DNA from 4 places in the Paenibacillus sp. FSL M8-0142 genome. Region 4 is predicted to be linked to each of the others. Evidence: riboswitches for the same ligand, from Rfam matches in the RefSeq annotation. Region 4 holds a riboswitch; each other region holds the start of a gene.
What was found. Region 4 has a riboswitch for thiamine pyrophosphate ahead of NSQ46_RS04835 (ECF transporter S component). Riboswitches for the same ligand answer to the same signal wherever they lie in the genome.
Positions count from the first base shown of each region.

Region 1 (4,211 bases), 1.2 Mb from region 4:
ATTAGACTGACTAGACGCGGCAAGCGGCTGACGAGCATAATATGCTGTTGTTGTTCCGTCATGGAGAATAAGTCCAGCGGCGAAATATCCTTGACTCCGATAAATAAGGAGACGATGGAAAGCGCCACAACGGCTGCGGCTAAGTAAATGATCTTCATGGCTCTTCCTTCTATGCATATGTCTCTAAATCATTTCGTCAGCTCGTAATTCAGTTATCATTCTCATTGAGATTGATTATCAATTACGTTCTGATAAGCATTATATCACCCTCATTCTCAACCGACAAGTATAATTGAGAATCAAACTCAATTAAATTATTAATCTTTGCATGATTTGTTCATCAATTGTTCATAATATGAAGCTTGGCAGAAATTAGCCGTTGTTGTCCTCAATCCTTCCATTGTTCTCCTCGCCCTCTCTTATAAATAGGAAATAAAAAATCCCTTCCCCTGTTTTAGCTCCCAATCACGGGGTATTTCATCTATAAATTCTCAATCACAGGGTTGACAATGACCAATGTGATATAATAACATACTAACGGAAGTATTATTTCTTACAATTAGTAAGTTGTTAAGGAATAATAATTCAACATATTTCAGCGATCACCTTAATGCATATTTGCTTGAATGATAGGACATCTTTTTATCAGGCGTATGCAATCCAAACCATGACTCAGGAGGGTTTATCAACATGTCTAAAGACTTCCTTACCGCACTTAAAAATCGCCGTTCCTACTATGCGATCAGCAAGGATTCCGTCATCTCCGATGAGCGTATCCAAGAAATCGTGAAAGATGCCGTGAAATACACGCCTTCTTCCTTCAACTCCCAAAGCGCACGCGCGGTCGTTCTGCTTGGTGAGCAGCATGACAAGCTGTGGAATATTACGGAAGGCATTCTGAAGGAAGTGGTGGGCGACGAGCAAGCATTCAAATCCACCGCTGAGAAAATGGCCTCTTTCCGCGCAGGCTATGGCACCGTGCTGTTCTTCGAGGACAACGATGTCATCGCAGGGCTTCAGCAAAACTTTGCGCTCTATGCCGACAACTTCCCGGTATGGGCGAATCAGTCGAACGGCATGCTTCAGCTCGTCGTTTGGACAATGCTGGAAGCCGAAGGACTGGGTGCTTCCCTGCAGCATTACAACCCGCTGATCGACGAAAAAGTAAAAGCTGAATGGAACATTCCTGAAAACTGGAAGCTGATTGCACAAATGCCATTCGGCAAGCCGGCTGCTGAGCCAGGGGACAAGGAATTTGCTCCGCTTGAAGATCGCGTGAAAGTTTACAAGTAAGCGAAACAAGACCAAGAGCCGCCATCAGGAAGCCTATTAAAGCTCCTCATGGCGGTTTTTTGCTGCAGTGACATTGTTTTTTCGATGCCGAGACGTTACAATTACCAAGTAAGAAGCCGCCCTCTTTCGAAAGCTTGGACCGGCCGGCATCTAAGCAAAATTTCATATCTTGTGTTGCTGTACTAGGGGTGCCTTGTGCTGAGAAACGGCAGGACCGCCGTTAACCCTTACTACCCGATCTAGGTCATGCTAGCGTGGGGAAGTGTAGCGTTCATGTTTATGTATTTTTCGCGTAGACATCGCCGCACTTATCCCTTAGGGTGCGGTTTTTTGCGTTATTTTGCATTCTCAAATTTATGCTGCAGGAGGAATCTACAATGAATGAGTTAGCATGCGGAACCAGCCGGATTGTTGGCTGCCGGTTCTCGGTATTTCCGATGACGGACCGCTTCGTCGAAGTGATTGTGGGGGCGTTGGAGTCTGTGCATACGGATAAGGTATGGATTCATACCGATGATGTCAGTACTTGTGTTCGCGGACGTGCCGAGCACGTATTTGACGTTACCCGTGCGATATTCGCCCATGCGGCAGCTTCCGGCGTACATACAGTCTTTAATGGGACCTACTCCATCGGCTGCCCAGGCGATACGGATGCGGATGTCTATATGTCTGAGGATTCCGGGGTGTTAAACAGCGAGCTTGGACCACACGCGGATATTGAAACCGCCTGCCAGTTCGCCTTGTATCCGCTCGGAACCGAGCATTATATGGATATTATCTACGGAGAAGTGCAGCGCGCCAAGGAAAAGGGAACCTTCGGGGGCAGCGTCCATTACGCAAGCCGTCTCGACGGAACGCTCACTCGCGTATTCGAATCCCTCGAGGATGCGTTCAAGCATGCCATCCAGACAGATACCAGCCACCTCGTGATGACCGCTGTCGTCTCCGCGCACAGTCCATCGCCAAAGCAGAATAGCGTATAATATGCACGCTTAAGCAGACAAGGACCCGGCGATATGCCGAGTCCTTGTGCTATCCACCGCGTATCCTTGATGAATTAAACCCAAGCAAGCGAGATGATTACGAGCAGGATAAAGAGAACCAGTATAATACCCGTTGATGTGCCCCAAACATCTCCACCATATGCTCCGCTCATGACGATCCCTCCTGGATTTATTGAAATACGTGATGTCATCACATATTAAGGTATGAGCCGGAAAGAACGACGGTCACGGCAGCTGTACCGCTTGTCTTTTCCCCCAGCCGATGGCCTTATTCTTCATATCCGACAAGCAGCTGGCCTCCGTAAGGGAGCAAAACCTGCTCGCACAGCTTCATGAGCTGATGCGATTGCCGGGTACGGTACATCGCCTCCAGCGCTTGCACCAACCGCTCGCTAAAATGCGGATCGAAGCCGGAGACCAGCCGGAACAGCGTCTTCCCTTCCCCCGTCCATTGCCGGTTCACCCTCAGGACAAACTCGCAGAGCAAAGTCGATATTTTTTGAACGGTAAACCAGGCTTCCCCGTCCCCTTTGGCCTGCTTAAGATCCATCATGTATTCGGTGATCATGTACCGGGCTGCGTCAATATCGGACATCGTTAATGGCAGCGGGCCGTAATCCAGATCAGCCTGGGCCTCCCCGCGAATGGCTTCCCCTTCCGGTAGCGAGCAGAGAACAACGCCTTCAGCCATGATCCGCTGCAACGTCGGATTCGCCGCAACGATGCCTGCGTCAAAATCTTCGCGATAGCCGGAGCTAGATAAAATAAACAGCTCTACGATCCAGCCGGCAGCTTCAATCGTCCTTCTCCTCAGCCCTTCGCCTTCTCTCTCTACAATGATCACGTCAAGGTCTGAGTGCTCGTTATGCTCTCCCCTGGAAGCACTGCCCCCCAGTACAGCCAGCAGACAATCCGGATATTGTTCCGACACGACCTTCCTTGCGGCCTGAATCGGCTCCATCTTCATGCGTATTTCCCCCAAACCGCTCATATCTTCAAAAAAAGGGCTCAAAATAGTAAATTCAGCGAAAACCCCAAACGTACCTCAATCATATGGTAAATAAACAAATATCCTTATGCAGATAACGAAAGTAGGGATCCATTCGATGAATTACATTAACATGCTGTCCAAATTAGGGATGGGCAGCGCCCACCCCGGGGGATTCGAGGCCACTCTGAGAATGCTGAATTCGTACCCTATCAGGCCGAGCAGCCGAATTCTGGAGGTTGGCTGCGGAACCGGCCGAACGGCCTGTCACCTAGCCGGCCTAGGCTACCAAGTGACGGCCATTGATCTGAATGAGCATATGATTACAAAAGCAAAAGCAAGAGCAGCGGCGATGGGCAGTGATGTGGAATTTCTTCAGGCAGACGTATGCTCGCTGCCTTTTCCGGACAATCAATTCGATGTCATTCTGGCCGAGTCGGTCACCGTCTTCACCGATACGTCGCGCTCCATTCCGGAATATTACCGCGTTCTGGATGCCGGCGGAATTTTAATGGACAGGGAGCTGATTCTGGATAAGAGCATGCCTGAACCGCAGCTCAACGAGCTGCTTGCCTTCTTCGGCATCCCCCGCCTCATGGACCGGGAGAAATGGCGCGATGCGCTGCTGGGCAGCGGCTTCAAGCAGGCCGAGGTGCTGGAATACAATCATTTCAACGAGAAGCTGAAGGAGGAACAGACACGCCATCTGGATGCCTATGAGCAGCGGGATAAAGGAATATTGCTCGACCTTGCACTCTGGGAGACGGTCTTCAAGCATGACCGCATGATTCTCGATAACACCGAATATTTGGCCTCCGCATTGTTCCGGGCAGAGAAATAGACAATCGTTGGAGCGGGTTTGTAGCGCATAAGCGTTCACAAATCCGCTCTCTTTTTCACGAGTTCTGTACGAGGATAACATTAGA
Region 1 covers NZ_CP152008.1:2,222,934-2,227,144, reverse strand. The annotation lists gene NSQ46_RS10605 (ABC transporter permease) at 1-158, opposite strand, end outside; gene NSQ46_RS10600 (nitroreductase family protein) at 691-1,293, shown strand; TPP riboswitch at 1,468-1,571, shown strand; gene NSQ46_RS10595 (YkoF family thiamine/hydroxymethylpyrimidine-binding protein) at 1,671-2,276, shown strand; gene NSQ46_RS10590 (sporulation protein YjcZ) at 2,351-2,449, opposite strand; gene NSQ46_RS10585 (nucleotidyltransferase domain-containing protein) at 2,566-3,264, opposite strand; gene NSQ46_RS10580 (class I SAM-dependent methyltransferase) at 3,404-4,126, shown strand.
Region 1: another riboswitch for thiamine pyrophosphate. It lies ahead of NSQ46_RS10595 (YkoF family thiamine/hydroxymethylpyrimidine-binding protein); the one in region 4 lies ahead of NSQ46_RS04835 (ECF transporter S component).

Region 2 (4,211 bases), 1.7 Mb from region 4:
ACGGGAACAAGGCCGGCTGCTGGGGCATATAGGCGATGCGGCCCTTCTCCCCGGTGACCTCCCGTCCCTCCATGAGGACCTGGCCGGCATCAGGCGCAATCAATCCGCCGATGATGTGAAAGAGCGTGCTTTTTCCGCTGCCGGAAGGGCCGATGATCGATACGAATTCCCCTGGAAGCACCCTAAGCGACAGCTCCTCCAGCACATGCACTTCACTGCGCCGCTCGCGGAACACCTTGCGAATCCCCCGGACCTCCAGGGCAGGAGCGGGGGCGGCGGCTGCGCCGCCGGTTGAATTCAAGACGGAATCAGTCGCTCGCTGCGGCATATGGGCAGCCTCCCTTCTTTATTAAGATCCCTGATTTCAACCTTATCTGTAACCTGAATTTGAAAGAACCATTTATAATCTGGGGAGCAGTCGCGATGCTTAGAGGAACCCTGCATGTATTTGCCCCGCATCCCGGTCCAATCGTTCAACTTATGAAGCAGAGAGCATCTATATAGCCAAGCCATGCCAATCAATGCTTCCGGTTCCAGCGGATCAGCCGTTTTTCCAGCAGGGTAATAACGCCTACCATGAGCAGGCTGAGCAGCACGATAACCAGAATGGCCACGAATACGCGATCGGTCCGGTACCCGGATTTTTGCAGCATCATATAATAGCCGATTCCCCGGTCAGACCCGATCCATTCCCCGATGACCGCCCCCATGACCGAATACGTGGCCGCGATCCGAATCCCGGAGAAGATGGATGGCAGCGCGTGCGGAAGCTCCAGCTTGGTGAAGATTTGCCACGGCGTGGCTCCCGTCATCTGCATATAATTCATCATCGTGCGGTCGGTCCGTGCCAGCCCGTCGAGGGCCGCTACGGCTACGGGGAAGAAGCAAACGAGCGTAATGACGATGACCTTCGGCAGCATGCCGAACCCGAACCAGATCATGAGGAGCGGGGCCAAGGCGATGGTCGGCACGTTCTGGCTTAAGATGAGAAGCGGATAAAGGGCTGTTTTGAGAAAAGGTACCCTGTGCAGAGCCAAAGAGAGCAGGAGTCCGATACCGGTTCCGATGGCAAATCCGATCACGGTTAACTTTAGGGTAGCCCAGGTGTGTTCCATAAGTCCCGACGCCCCGGTGATGGCTTCATGCCCGATAGCCGTCGGCGAAGGCAGAATGAATTTCTCGATATCGAACATCCAGACCGCAGCCTGCCACACGATCAAAAAGAAGAGGACCGCCACGACGGGCGGCCATATCGAGCTCCACCAGCTTTTCATGGACGGTATTTCTCCGTGAGCTTATCCATGCTGATGCCCTGCGGATGATGTGCGATTTTGACTTGGGAGATGATGCTCGGACTCCCGGCTTTCACCAGCGCATCATGCATGCGCTCCACGATACGGAGCAGCTCGGGCAGCTCGCCTTCCATCGTTGTTTCCAAAGCATGGACCTCGTATTTGACGCCGGAATCCTGGATTACCTTTATGGCTTCATCCACATAAGGGATGCTGTCTCCGCCGTCCGGCGTACGCGGAATGACTTGAATGCTCAGCAGTGTATTCGCCATGAGTCAATCGTCCTTTCGTATATGGGTTCTCATTTGCACGGCCGTTAAGCCTCATGCCGATGAGCCGCGAAGCAGCATTGCAATGCTGCGGGGAGTGCTTCTCCTATTTGTCAGGCAAAAACTCATTCGTAAACGCGCGCTCCGCGTCCAATTCCTTCTCCAGCAGCTTGCGCTCAAACATCCAGTCGGCATATCCGGACCAAACCTCGGCCTTCTGCTCGCCCCAGCGCGGCGCGTCATCTTGATAGCGCGGGCTGAGCCACTTCTGGCTTTCCAGCACCAGCTCGGCATCCAGGTCGGGAACTGCCTTCGACAGCAGTGCCGCGGCATCTTCCGGATGGTCTATCGCATATTGATAGCCTTTGGACGTTGCGCGCATGAACGCTTTGACAAGCTCCGGGTCATCCGCGATCAGCTTCTCGTTCGTTACGATGACCGGCGTATAATAATCCAGCTGTTCGGAATAATCCTTCACGTAGATCATGTCCAGCGGCTCGCCGCGAAGCTGGGCTTCAATGCCTGTCCAGGCATAGTAGATCCAGGCGAAATCAATATCCCGCTTAACCGCCGTAAAATAATCGGCGTCTCCGATGTTCACGATGTTGACCTTGTTCACATCGGCTCCATCGATCTCCATGATCGATTTCATGACGGCTTCCTCAATCGGAGAGCCCCAGCCTCCGTAGGATTTTCCTTCAAAATCGGAGGCCTTCTGGATGCCTCGATCCTTCGGTGCAGCGAATCCGGACGTATTATGCTGAATGATGGCTGCGATCGAAACCAGCGGCAGCCCCTGTGTCCGGGCGAGCGTTACGCCCTCCTGATAGCTGATGCCGAACGGTACGTTGCCGGAAGCGACCATCGCATCGGTTCCCCCGGAGCCCGGCTGTACGATTTGCACGTTCAGCCCTTCCTCCTCATAATATCCGAGCTCCTTGGCTGCATATAATCCGGTGTGGTTCGTGTTCGCCGACCAGTCCAGCATCAATTGGACATCGCGGAGCTTGGCCGGCTGTTCTCCTTCTCCGGCAGTCTCTTGCTTGCCGGGCGCGCTTCCGCCGTTCTGGCCGCTTGCCCCGCAGGCGGAAGCGACCAGAAGCAGGACGCAGGCGAGCAGCAGAGAGAGCCATGTACGTTGTTTCATCGTGTTTCTCCTCTCCTTATATGTCTTCCATTTTCCGTATTAACTTCATAACAACAACAAAAAACGCCCCGATCGTATCGGAGCGCATGACGGCGTAAGTATATACTACGGCTTATGAACAGCCGCAATCTTATGGCTTCCTACGCTGGCATTACCCAGATCAGGTATAAGGGTCAGTATCTCTATGGGATACACTCTCAGCCGGCCGATTCCAGCTCCCCCGGTATTTATGAAGTTACGGGTTATACTTCCGTTATTATAGACCTACCGGAAGCACCTGTCCAGTACGGGAACGCCCCATGCCTGAAGGCGATTTTCTACGTTCGTATAGGTCGCCGGGATGAGTGGCTGTCCAGGCATGGAAGACCCGAATGATCCAGGCGACCCATAGGAGTCTCTATATGCGGGCGGGCAACCTTAGACCTGGCCTGTTAGCGCTGGAAAAATTCAATCCATTCGCCTTCCGGACCGTGCACGAAGAAATAGCGGTAGCCGTTGGGCAGCGTGACGATTTCCTCATCCAGATGCGGAACGTCCAGCTCCTTCACCCGTGCATATTCCGCTTCAATGTCGTCCGTGCTGACGGCAAAGTGATGCACCGTTCCCTCCGCAGGAAGGGAGTCGCTGTATCCTTGAATCAGCTCGACCTCGGTTTCATCGCTGCCGTTAAAGCCGAGGAAAGCCAGCTGGATGACACCGTTCGTGTGCGTCAGACGGTCCTTGAGCTCAAGGCCGACCACCTTCGTATAGAAAGCGATCGTTGCTTCCAGATCCCTTACGACAATGCCTACATGGTCCAATCGTCTTTGTCCCATTTTACAAGAACCCCTTCCATGAAACTATGCTAGGATATAAAACCAAAGATACGTTGATATGAAAGAATAATACTACATAAACCCCATGTGTCAAGTGGGGATTGAGTGACTACAATCCCGGGACAATTCCGCAAATAACGATTCTACGCGGCCTATATGCCTATAAATATCCAGTTGTTGGGCGCTTCTTTCTTTACTTTTCCTCGGGCTAAAAGTATGATTGGATATGGAAACGCTTTAATTCGAAAGACCTATTCATCATGAATGACCAAGCCTACCTTTTGTTTCAGGGAGGGATATGAATGAGCCCGGGTCCATCCGATTCCATATATATTCGGCTCGCGATTGGATACGCATTGATCCAATGGATATTGGCCCTGTGGATGCCGGACGCTTTATTGCTTCACCGCATCTTAGCCATTATGGCTCCGATAGCCGCATTCGCGTATTTGATCGGGGTGATTGGCAGTCGGTATGAGCAAGGCCATCTTCGCAGATTTTGGCTTCTGATTGCAGCCGGATTGGCCGGCGATGCAATAGGGCGCATCCTGTATGCGGGTGATGAATGGATTGGAGGGGTGTTTGGCGGATCCATCCGGCTGGCGGAACTGTTCTGGAGCTTGGAAGCTCTATTGTTCGCCGGTGCCCTGATTTACCTGTTCAGACGAGTGCAGGGTCCGCTGCGGGG
Region 2 covers NZ_CP152008.1:6,052,120-6,056,330, reverse strand. The annotation lists gene NSQ46_RS27485 (ABC transporter ATP-binding protein) at 1-328, opposite strand, end outside; gene NSQ46_RS27480 (ABC transporter permease) at 519-1,274, opposite strand; gene NSQ46_RS27475 (MTH1187 family thiamine-binding protein) at 1,271-1,564, opposite strand; gene NSQ46_RS27470 (ABC transporter substrate-binding protein) at 1,668-2,708, opposite strand; TPP riboswitch at 2,829-2,940, opposite strand; gene NSQ46_RS27465 (VOC family protein) at 3,140-3,523, opposite strand; gene NSQ46_RS27460 (GGDEF domain-containing protein) at 3,826-4,211, shown strand, end outside.
Region 2: another riboswitch for thiamine pyrophosphate. It lies ahead of NSQ46_RS27470 (ABC transporter substrate-binding protein); the one in region 4 lies ahead of NSQ46_RS04835 (ECF transporter S component).

Region 3 (4,211 bases), 2.4 Mb from region 4:
CCTTGGCTGGCGAAGATCGTCATAAACGAGTGCAAAATGGCAAAGCGACGAAGTTTTCGCGAGATCGTAACCAATCTTCTTCCCGAAAGATTGTCCGTTAGTACGGAGGAGACCGTTCTGCGTTTGGCAACGAGCAACGAGATGTATGAAGTGATTTTACGATTGCCGCTGATTATGCGCATTCCCATCGTCCTTCACTATTTTGAAGAGCTGAGCGTCCAGCAAATCGCAGACATTACCGGCGTGCCGACAGGAACGGTGAAATCTAGACTGGCACGAGGAAGAGCAAAACTTAACCGATCGCTAAAGGAGGCAGGAGTTCATGATCGACCAACAGATTCAGAATGCGAAACGATCCTATGAATCAATGGAGACCGATGTAGACCGTTTGATGGAGCGTGTGCGGTACAGTGTTAGCAGCGAGGATTGTACAGGCATGCTTCATAATAACCGCTCACAGCGGATTATCCGCCGCTTGTCGCTAACCGCAGTCGGAACCCTTGTGGCCTGTGCAGTGATACTCGGCAGCGGCTTCGTCTCCCCTATTATGGCATCCGTACTACAAGAAATACCGTTCGTAGGTTCTGTTTTCCAGCGTCAGGAGCTGCACCAGTACGTTCGCGAAACAGCCTTGAAAACAGCTTCTGAAAATGGAATGACGGCGCAAGTCTTGCAAGCTGTGAGCGACAACGGGATTACGCTGCAAATTCAAGAGGTGATGTATGACGGTGATCGTCTCTCCATCGGTTATATACAACAGGTTGAGGATGGATTCTCCGGTAGGCATGGTTTCATAGACGGAATCAAATTCAAAATTGACGGCAAGCCATACGCAGACCGTGTCGGTGGCAGCGGTCCTCTACCTATTGATAGCCAAACAGGAATTGGACAAATCAGCTTGCTGCCATTCAAACAGAAGTTACCGGATGAATTCGAACTAACGATCGAGGTAGCAAACGTGGACGGAGTTAAAGGTCATTGGGATTTTTCAATTCCCATTAAAAAGACCGTTTCCGGAACGAAATCATGGATGCCGATGAGGAGTGCAACGGATGGAGAAACCACCCTGCTGATTAAGAAAATAGGCTTTAAATCCGGTACGGGTACGATGGACGTGGAGCTAGTATACAGGCGGCCGGCAGCTAAAGCGCAAGATCCCATGTATGATATCCTAGCTATTACTGATACTGGAATGGAGTTCAAACCTTATGAGATGGATGGAGATGGCTACGTCGAAGACGGTACACATGTTCAGTTAGGAACCTTTCGATTTGAATTACCTCTTGTTACGCCGAAGTCCATTACGTTCCGTCCGTATTTGCGCGGGGATGTGCCGGTATATGGAATTAGAGTGCCGATGAAGCATGAACCGTCGACCGATCATCCTCTAATTATTCCTCAAGGGGAATTAGGCCGCCTCTTAGTGACGAAAGTGGAACGCTTAAAAGATAAGACGATCGTACATTACCGGAAAGAAGTCACTGACCCCCTTCAGCAAACCGAGTTGATCCTCGAGGATTTGGAAGGCAAGTACAATTTTTACCCATGGGACATGTACATCATTCCTTCCGAGGAAACGAAGACGAGGTTAATTGATGCCAAAAATAATGCTTACGTAACCGAATTCCCGGCCTTAAATTCGGATCAACAGCCAGTCTTTGTCACCCATGAATACAAAAAACCTATTTTCCTGAAAGAGCTCGAAATGACAATACCGCTTCAATAAGGTAAGCATCGGTCAATTGATGGCATTTGCGAATGAAAGCATGAACGGTCACCTTTTTCTGGAATAAGGGGGTTAGGGGGTTATATCTACCGAGTATTGTAGCAAACACGGAAACGTTTGACACCACCGCTAAACCTATGTACAGTAATAGTCAATAGAATAGGAAGTCCACTAGGGGAGCCGTCAGCGGCTGAGACAAGAGCGTATCTTGGACCCTTTGAACCTGATCTAGTTCGTACTAGCGTAGGAAAGTGGAGCCTTCACGGATAGAGTCCTTTTTGCTCCTGCTTCTGCCGGGCAAGAGGACTATTGCTGAAGCCGCTCCGTTTTTCGGGGCGGCTTTGTTTGTCATGCTCCGAAGAACGTAAATTTTCTGCATATTCGTTGCCCAGCACGATAGCGCACGAGTACGAGCTAGCAGCATGCAAGGTTGCCATATGCCGTGTACATAAAGGGATGCCGGATATGCTCATGTAGCCGGGTACAACGGCTGCCGGATCCCGGATGCAGCCGTTACCATTATGAAAAGGATGCACGGTATGCGTAGGTTTGTGGGACATGTAACGGATGCTTGGCTGCCAATGCCAGGATTGCCCGGATTCCGGGATTGCCGGGTCGCTAGGAGGACTTCCTGCTCTTCATTTCAAGATGGAGGTGGGGGAAACCATGACGTTTACCCAAGAGCTTCGCCAGCAGGCGGACGGAATTTTTGAGGCGATCGTAAACCATCCCTTCGTGCGGGGAATTGCCGCCGGGAAGCTGGACAGCGAACAGCTGATTCACTATGTGAAGCAGGACTTCGAGTATTTGAATGCCTACATTCGCATTTATGGCGTCGCCATATCCAAGTGCACGAGCCGGGAGGATATGGCGGCGTTCAACGAACAGATTGCGTTTATCCTCAACAGCGAGGTGCATCCGCATCAAAATTTCTGCTCGGTCGCGGGAGTGAACTATGAGCAGCTCCAGGGCTACCCTCTTGCACCGTCTGCGCACCACTATATCCGTCACATGCTGACCGTTGCGCATGAGGGAACCCTCGGCGAAATTATGGCGGTCCTGCTTCCTTGTCCGTGGACGTATTATGAGATCGGCCGCAGACTGCTGGATGAAGTTAAGCCGGATCGCACCCATCCGTTCCATGAATGGATTCATTTTTACGGGAATCGCGGAGAGGATGCGGCAGGGAAGTTCCTTGGCCGTGTGGATGCGTGGGCGGAAGGAGCGACGATGAAGGAGCGCGAGCGGATGCGCGAGCATTTCATGCTGAGCTGCCAGCTGGAGTATATGTTCTGGGACATGGCTTACAAGCAGGAGGAATGGCCCGTGCCGTTCCAGCCGTTGGTCGATGCCACGGGGTATGGGCGCTGAGCATTTGAGTTATGGGACAGACAGGGGTAACGAAAGGTCATGCATTTTGAGAATGAATCAGAATTCGGGTTGAGATGAGATTATGGGTTTCATATGTCGTATGTCATATGCCAAAAACCAAGAAAAGAATGGGAAAGGATGATGGCAATGAGCGGAAATACATGGGATTCGGAGCTTGCGGGGCTTTTAACGAAGGTGCAGCAGCAGAAGCCTCTTGTCCATAACATGACCAATGTGGTGGTTACGAATTTTACGGCCAACGGCTTATACGCGCTGGGCGCGTCGCCGGTAATGGCATATTCCCCCGACGAGGTGGCGGATATGGTCCAAATTGCCGGAGCGCTCGTGCTCAACATCGGCACGCTGTCCCGCGAACAAGTGGATGCGATGATCCTTGCCGGGCAATCCGCCAATACGCATGGCGTCCCGGTCCTCCTCGATCCGGTAGGAGCGGGGGCAACGCCGTTTCGGACCGCTTCTGCGCTGCGGATCCTGCGTGAAGTGAAGGTTTCCCTGGTGCGGGGCAATGCGGCCGAGGTTGCCAATCTGATCGGCGAAGTCCGGGTGATCAAGGGGGTCGATGCAGACGACTCTGCGTCCGGCGGGAACTTAGAGCTGGCCCTGCGGGCTGCACAGCGGCTAAATACGGTGGTGGCTATCACTGGAGAGGAGGACGTGATTAGCGACGGTGCTTCGGCGCGAATCATTCGCGGCGGGCATGCGATGCTGACGAAAGTAACCGGGGCGGGCTGCCTGCTCACGTCCGTGCTCGGGGCCTTCGCCGCTGTGGAGCCGGATTTGCTGCTGGCGGGGACGGCTGGCCTTGCCTTCTATGGGGCAGCAGCCGCCCGCGCGGCCGAGCAAACGGCCGGACTCGGGCCGGGCAGCTTCCAGATCGCCTTCCTGGATGAGCTTGCAAAGCTCCACTCCGGTTCGCTCGAAGGGCACGCATCGGTCCGCGAAGCGGACATCCTGACGGAAGGGAGCATGTCCCGATGACAGACGCGCGGATTCCGAGAGCACTGACGATTGCCGGCTCCGACAGCGGGGGCGGCGCAGGCATTCAAGCGGATCTGAAGACGTTCCAGGAGCTGGGCGTATTCGGCATGTCGGC
Region 3 covers NZ_CP152008.1:5,416,057-5,420,267, reverse strand. The annotation lists gene NSQ46_RS24710 (RNA polymerase sigma factor) at 1-363, shown strand, start outside; gene NSQ46_RS24705 (DUF4179 domain-containing protein) at 323-1,726, shown strand; TPP riboswitch at 1,890-1,993, shown strand; gene tenA (thiaminase II) at 2,393-3,097, shown strand; gene thiM (hydroxyethylthiazole kinase) at 3,236-4,096, shown strand; gene thiD (bifunctional hydroxymethylpyrimidine kinase/phosphomethylpyrimidine kinase) at 4,093-4,211, shown strand, end outside.
Region 3: another riboswitch for thiamine pyrophosphate. It lies ahead of tenA (thiaminase II); the one in region 4 lies ahead of NSQ46_RS04835 (ECF transporter S component).

Region 4 (4,211 bases):
AAATCCCTGGCGAAGGAGTCATCCTGGCGGGATCCGCCGGAGGAGGTTCCAAGCGGTGCAAACACCTCCATGCCGGATGGGGACACTGCATAATCGTCCCATACGCCGGGATACCAGATGCCGAATTCCTTCAGCTCCCGCGAATAGCGGGCGAATACGTCGGCCGGCGTGCCTTCGCCCAGAATCGTCCCATCCGGGCCAAAAAGCACGACCCGGTCTGCATATTCAGCCATCTCTTCAATCCGGTGCTCCACGATGATCAAGGTTCGCCCCGCGGATACGGCCTTCACCGCCGTCCAGATTTGCTCGCGGCCCTCGGGATCGAGCAAGGCTGACGGCTCATCCAGAAACAGCACCTCCGGCTCCAGCAGCAGGGCAGAAGCCAGTGCAAGACGCTGCTTCATCCCTTGCGATAAATGCGCGATTTTGACATGCAGCGACTCCAGCTCCAATCCGACGGCATGCAGCGCTGCCTGCATCCGCTCTTCCATCTGCTCCCGTGGAACGCATTGGTTTTCCAGAACGAATGCCAGCTCCTCGTCCACGAATGGCATGCAGAACTGGGTGTCGGGATCCTGGAGCACATATCCCCAGGAAACGGGAAGCTTCTGCGCCTCGCATTTCATCGGCACCTCCGTCGCCCGGGGAATCATCCCGCTCAGCACCTGAAGAAGCGTCGATTTGCCGCAGCCGCTTGGACCCAGCAGCAGCACCTTTTCTCCGCGGGCGGCGGAGAACGAAAGATCTTTAAACATCAGCCGCTCCTCGCCCGGGTATTTAAGGCGCAGCCCTTTTACATAAAGCGCCGGTTCCCCCTGCGGATCATTAGGCGCATCCATCGTGTTTACGAAGTGTACGCCCGTTTGCATTTTAGACATGGCGCGAATCGTCCAGCGCCTCATAGTCTTTTTGCGATGCCGGACGCAGCAGGGAGGTTACGCCGGTACGCTCCAGCGCTTTGGCGAGGACGAGCATCAGGAGGCCTGCAATGACGGCGCCGCTAAAGACCCGCATGCCGTATTTCGCCAGGAACATCCAGGTCTGAAGATCGTCCGTGTAGCTGTAGAAGAAATCAAGCAGCATCGAGCCGACGGCGGCAGCAGCCCCCGCCAGAGCCACCGTGAAGGTGGAAGAGCTGCGGTAACGGGTTGCGGCAAATACGAGCTCGGCACCCAAGCCTTGAATCAAGCCGTACATCAGCAGCGTAAGCCCCCACCCGCTGCCGAACAGCACTTCGACATGCGCGGCCGCAACCTCTGCAATGATCGCCACGCCAGGTTTCCGGATCAGCAGATAGGCCAGCGTCGCCGCGGCGAACCACATGCCGTACAGCAATTCGTCCGCTTCGAAAAAGAGCGGCTTCAGCAGGTTGTATACCGATCCCCAAAAGTGATACACCACGCCCAGCACCAGCGATACAAGCACCGTCACCAAAATATCGGTCAGTCTAAGCCCTTTTCTCGGCTGAGCCCCCATTATGCCTTGCCTCATCGTTTCCATCGTACAATTACCCCTCTCCATCACAATTTTTTGAAAATGGAAAAAAATCACAACAAAAAACCGTCTGGAAACGCGCAGACGGAAATTAGGCCCTATTATAAGCAGGGTCGGATATTCTCTACGCTGGCATTACCCAGTTCAGATTAACGGTCAACAGCGGATAGCAGCTGCAATCTCAGCCTGATTCACTCAAGCACCCGTATTCCCTATTCGGTTTTATGTTAACTTTAAAATACACAGCCTTTCCTGATTTGGCAAGGGTCTTTTTTTCTTCAAGGCCCGTTTGTTGATTTCCAGCCGATTCTATGTCAATATCAGAGTGATTGCTTTTCAAGCATCATCGATAGCTTAGGTCTTTGCACAAAAAAGGAGAATAACATGGCCAAACGATTGCTGCGTCTGATGACTGAGCTCTCCTCCCGAAAGTGGTTGTCCCATTTGGTGGGGCAGTTCTCCCACAGCCGGTTGAGCCGTCATCTGATCCCTGCATTTATTCGAATATATCAAATCCCGGCGCATGAAGCGGAGAAAGAGCTGCATGAATACCGCTCGCTCAATGAATTCTTCTCCCGCCGATTAAAGCTCGGCCTGCGGGCCATAGATACGACCGCCGACGCGATGGTGAGCCCGGTTGATGCGACGATTACCGCCATGGGCACCATCAATACCGGCACCATCCTCAACGTCAAGGGACAGGATTACACCATTGAAGAGCTGCTTGCGCAGTCTCCGAGAATCGAGAATTATGTGAACGGTTACGCGTTCGTCTTATATTTAAGCCCGACGGATTACCATCGCATTCACGCCCCCGTTACCGGCGTGCAGATCGAGCGGGAGCACCTCAAGGGCAAGGTGTATCCCGTCAACGATTTTGCCATGACCCATATCCGGTCGGTGCTTAGCCGCAACGAAAGGCTCATTACCTATATCAAGCATGACTTCGGTGAGGTTGCCGTGGTCAAGGTCGGGGCTTTGAACGTAAGCAGCATCCGTTATGCCGACGAGAGCGTGACGAAATGGCAGATCGGGGATGAGCTTGCATACTTCGAATTCGGCTCAACCGTCGTGCTGTTGACCGAGAGCGGCACCTTTACCCCCCGGGGAGATCTCGCCCTCGGGACGACGGTTAAAATGGGCGAGCTGCTCGGCATCCTCCATCCGCCCGCAGACAAGAAGCAGAAGCGGGGTGCGTGCTTGGAGCAGGAGCTGTGTACGGAAAAATAAGAACGTCCTTGCGGATGCCTTCATTCATGACCGCAATGACTCCCGTTGCGTCCCTATCGAACAAGGACAATGTTAGACCCTATTCTCTTCCCAATAGCCGGACGATCAGCCGCTGAAAGAAGCGGTCGGGCAGCCATGCCTTGATCCGCCCGGTCAGCCGGGTGCTGCGGGGAAGCCGGTACCGGAAGCTCGGATGCTTCATACCGGCGATTCGAGCCACCAACCTTGCAACCTCGAGCGGATCCCCGCTCTTTTTAGCGGTCCGTTCGGAGTACGCCAATACCCGCTTCAGCATCCCGCTGTATGGCGAACCCTCCCTCACCTTCAACTCCCCGAAGCTCTTCCTCCAGATCGGCGTGCCGTAAGCGCCGGGCTGCACCAGCACCACATCGATGCCTAGAGGCATCAATTCCATGGCGAGACTTTCGCCAAGGCCTTCAACGGCAAATTTGGAAGCGGCATACGGGCCGTAGCCCGGAAAGCCGACAACGCCGCTGATGCTGCTGATCAGAATCATTTTGGATTTACCGGTCCGCCGCATCAACGGCAGCATGCTTTGCGTCACGGAGACGGTTCCGATCACATTGGTCTCGAGCTGTCGTCTCCACTCGCTGAGCGGCACCTCTTCCACGAATCCGCCGACCGCGATGCCTGCGTTATTCACCAGCACATCCAGGCGCCCGAGCTCCTGCTCCACGGAGCGTGCTGCTGCCTGTACCTGCTCTTCGCTGCAAATATCCAGCTCGATCACTCGAATCCGCTCGGCCACACCGAACTTCGCCGCCTGCTGCAGGAGCTCCCCGGCTGCCTCCGGCCTTCGCATCCCGGCTGCGACATCATACCCGCCTTTCGCCAGCTCGATGCTGATCAGCAGTCCGAAGCCGCTGGATGCGCCTGTCACCAGGGCTGTCTTTTGATTCGCCGCTTTCATAAACTCCATCCCCCCAGCTTTCTCAATCATGCAGTCGCCAGTTCCCTGCTTGGCCTTATACCTTGCCGCAACTCGAAAACCTCTTATAAACCGCTTCCGAATATCCGTAAACTGATCATACACGGGGTCGGTCCCAAGCTCAATCGTGAAACTTAGAACTCGAGCATAAAGCCAAGGGGCATCACGCAAGTCCCATGTAAAAAGAGAGCCCTCCCGGACTCCCTTTTACGTTTAACTTATAAAATAATTCCAACATGGTGCTTCTCACCAACCAGGTATGTGCAAGGCACTTGAAGATCACCCGGCTGGGCTGCTAGCTTCGGATCATCGTATATAAAATCGGGGTCACGGCTGTTATCCCCGGACAAAATACTCAGGCTCCATCAAAACCATACATCAAGATGCCCTTGGTTTATGGTCGACTTCATGCGACGCAGCCGATTTCGAAAAATACTGCCGCCGCCGCGACTGAAAAACCGCCCGCGCACCCGTCTTCTTGGGCTCATTCCCGTACACCCCCTTTCAAAGCTCACTTGCTCTCTATATACCGTAAGCG
Region 4 covers NZ_CP152008.1:1,057,292-1,061,502, reverse strand. The annotation lists gene NSQ46_RS04840 (ABC transporter ATP-binding protein) at 1-839, opposite strand, end outside; gene NSQ46_RS04835 (ECF transporter S component) at 871-1,491, opposite strand; TPP riboswitch at 1,599-1,711, opposite strand; gene asd (archaetidylserine decarboxylase) at 1,879-2,724, shown strand; gene NSQ46_RS04825 (SDR family oxidoreductase) at 2,804-3,655, opposite strand.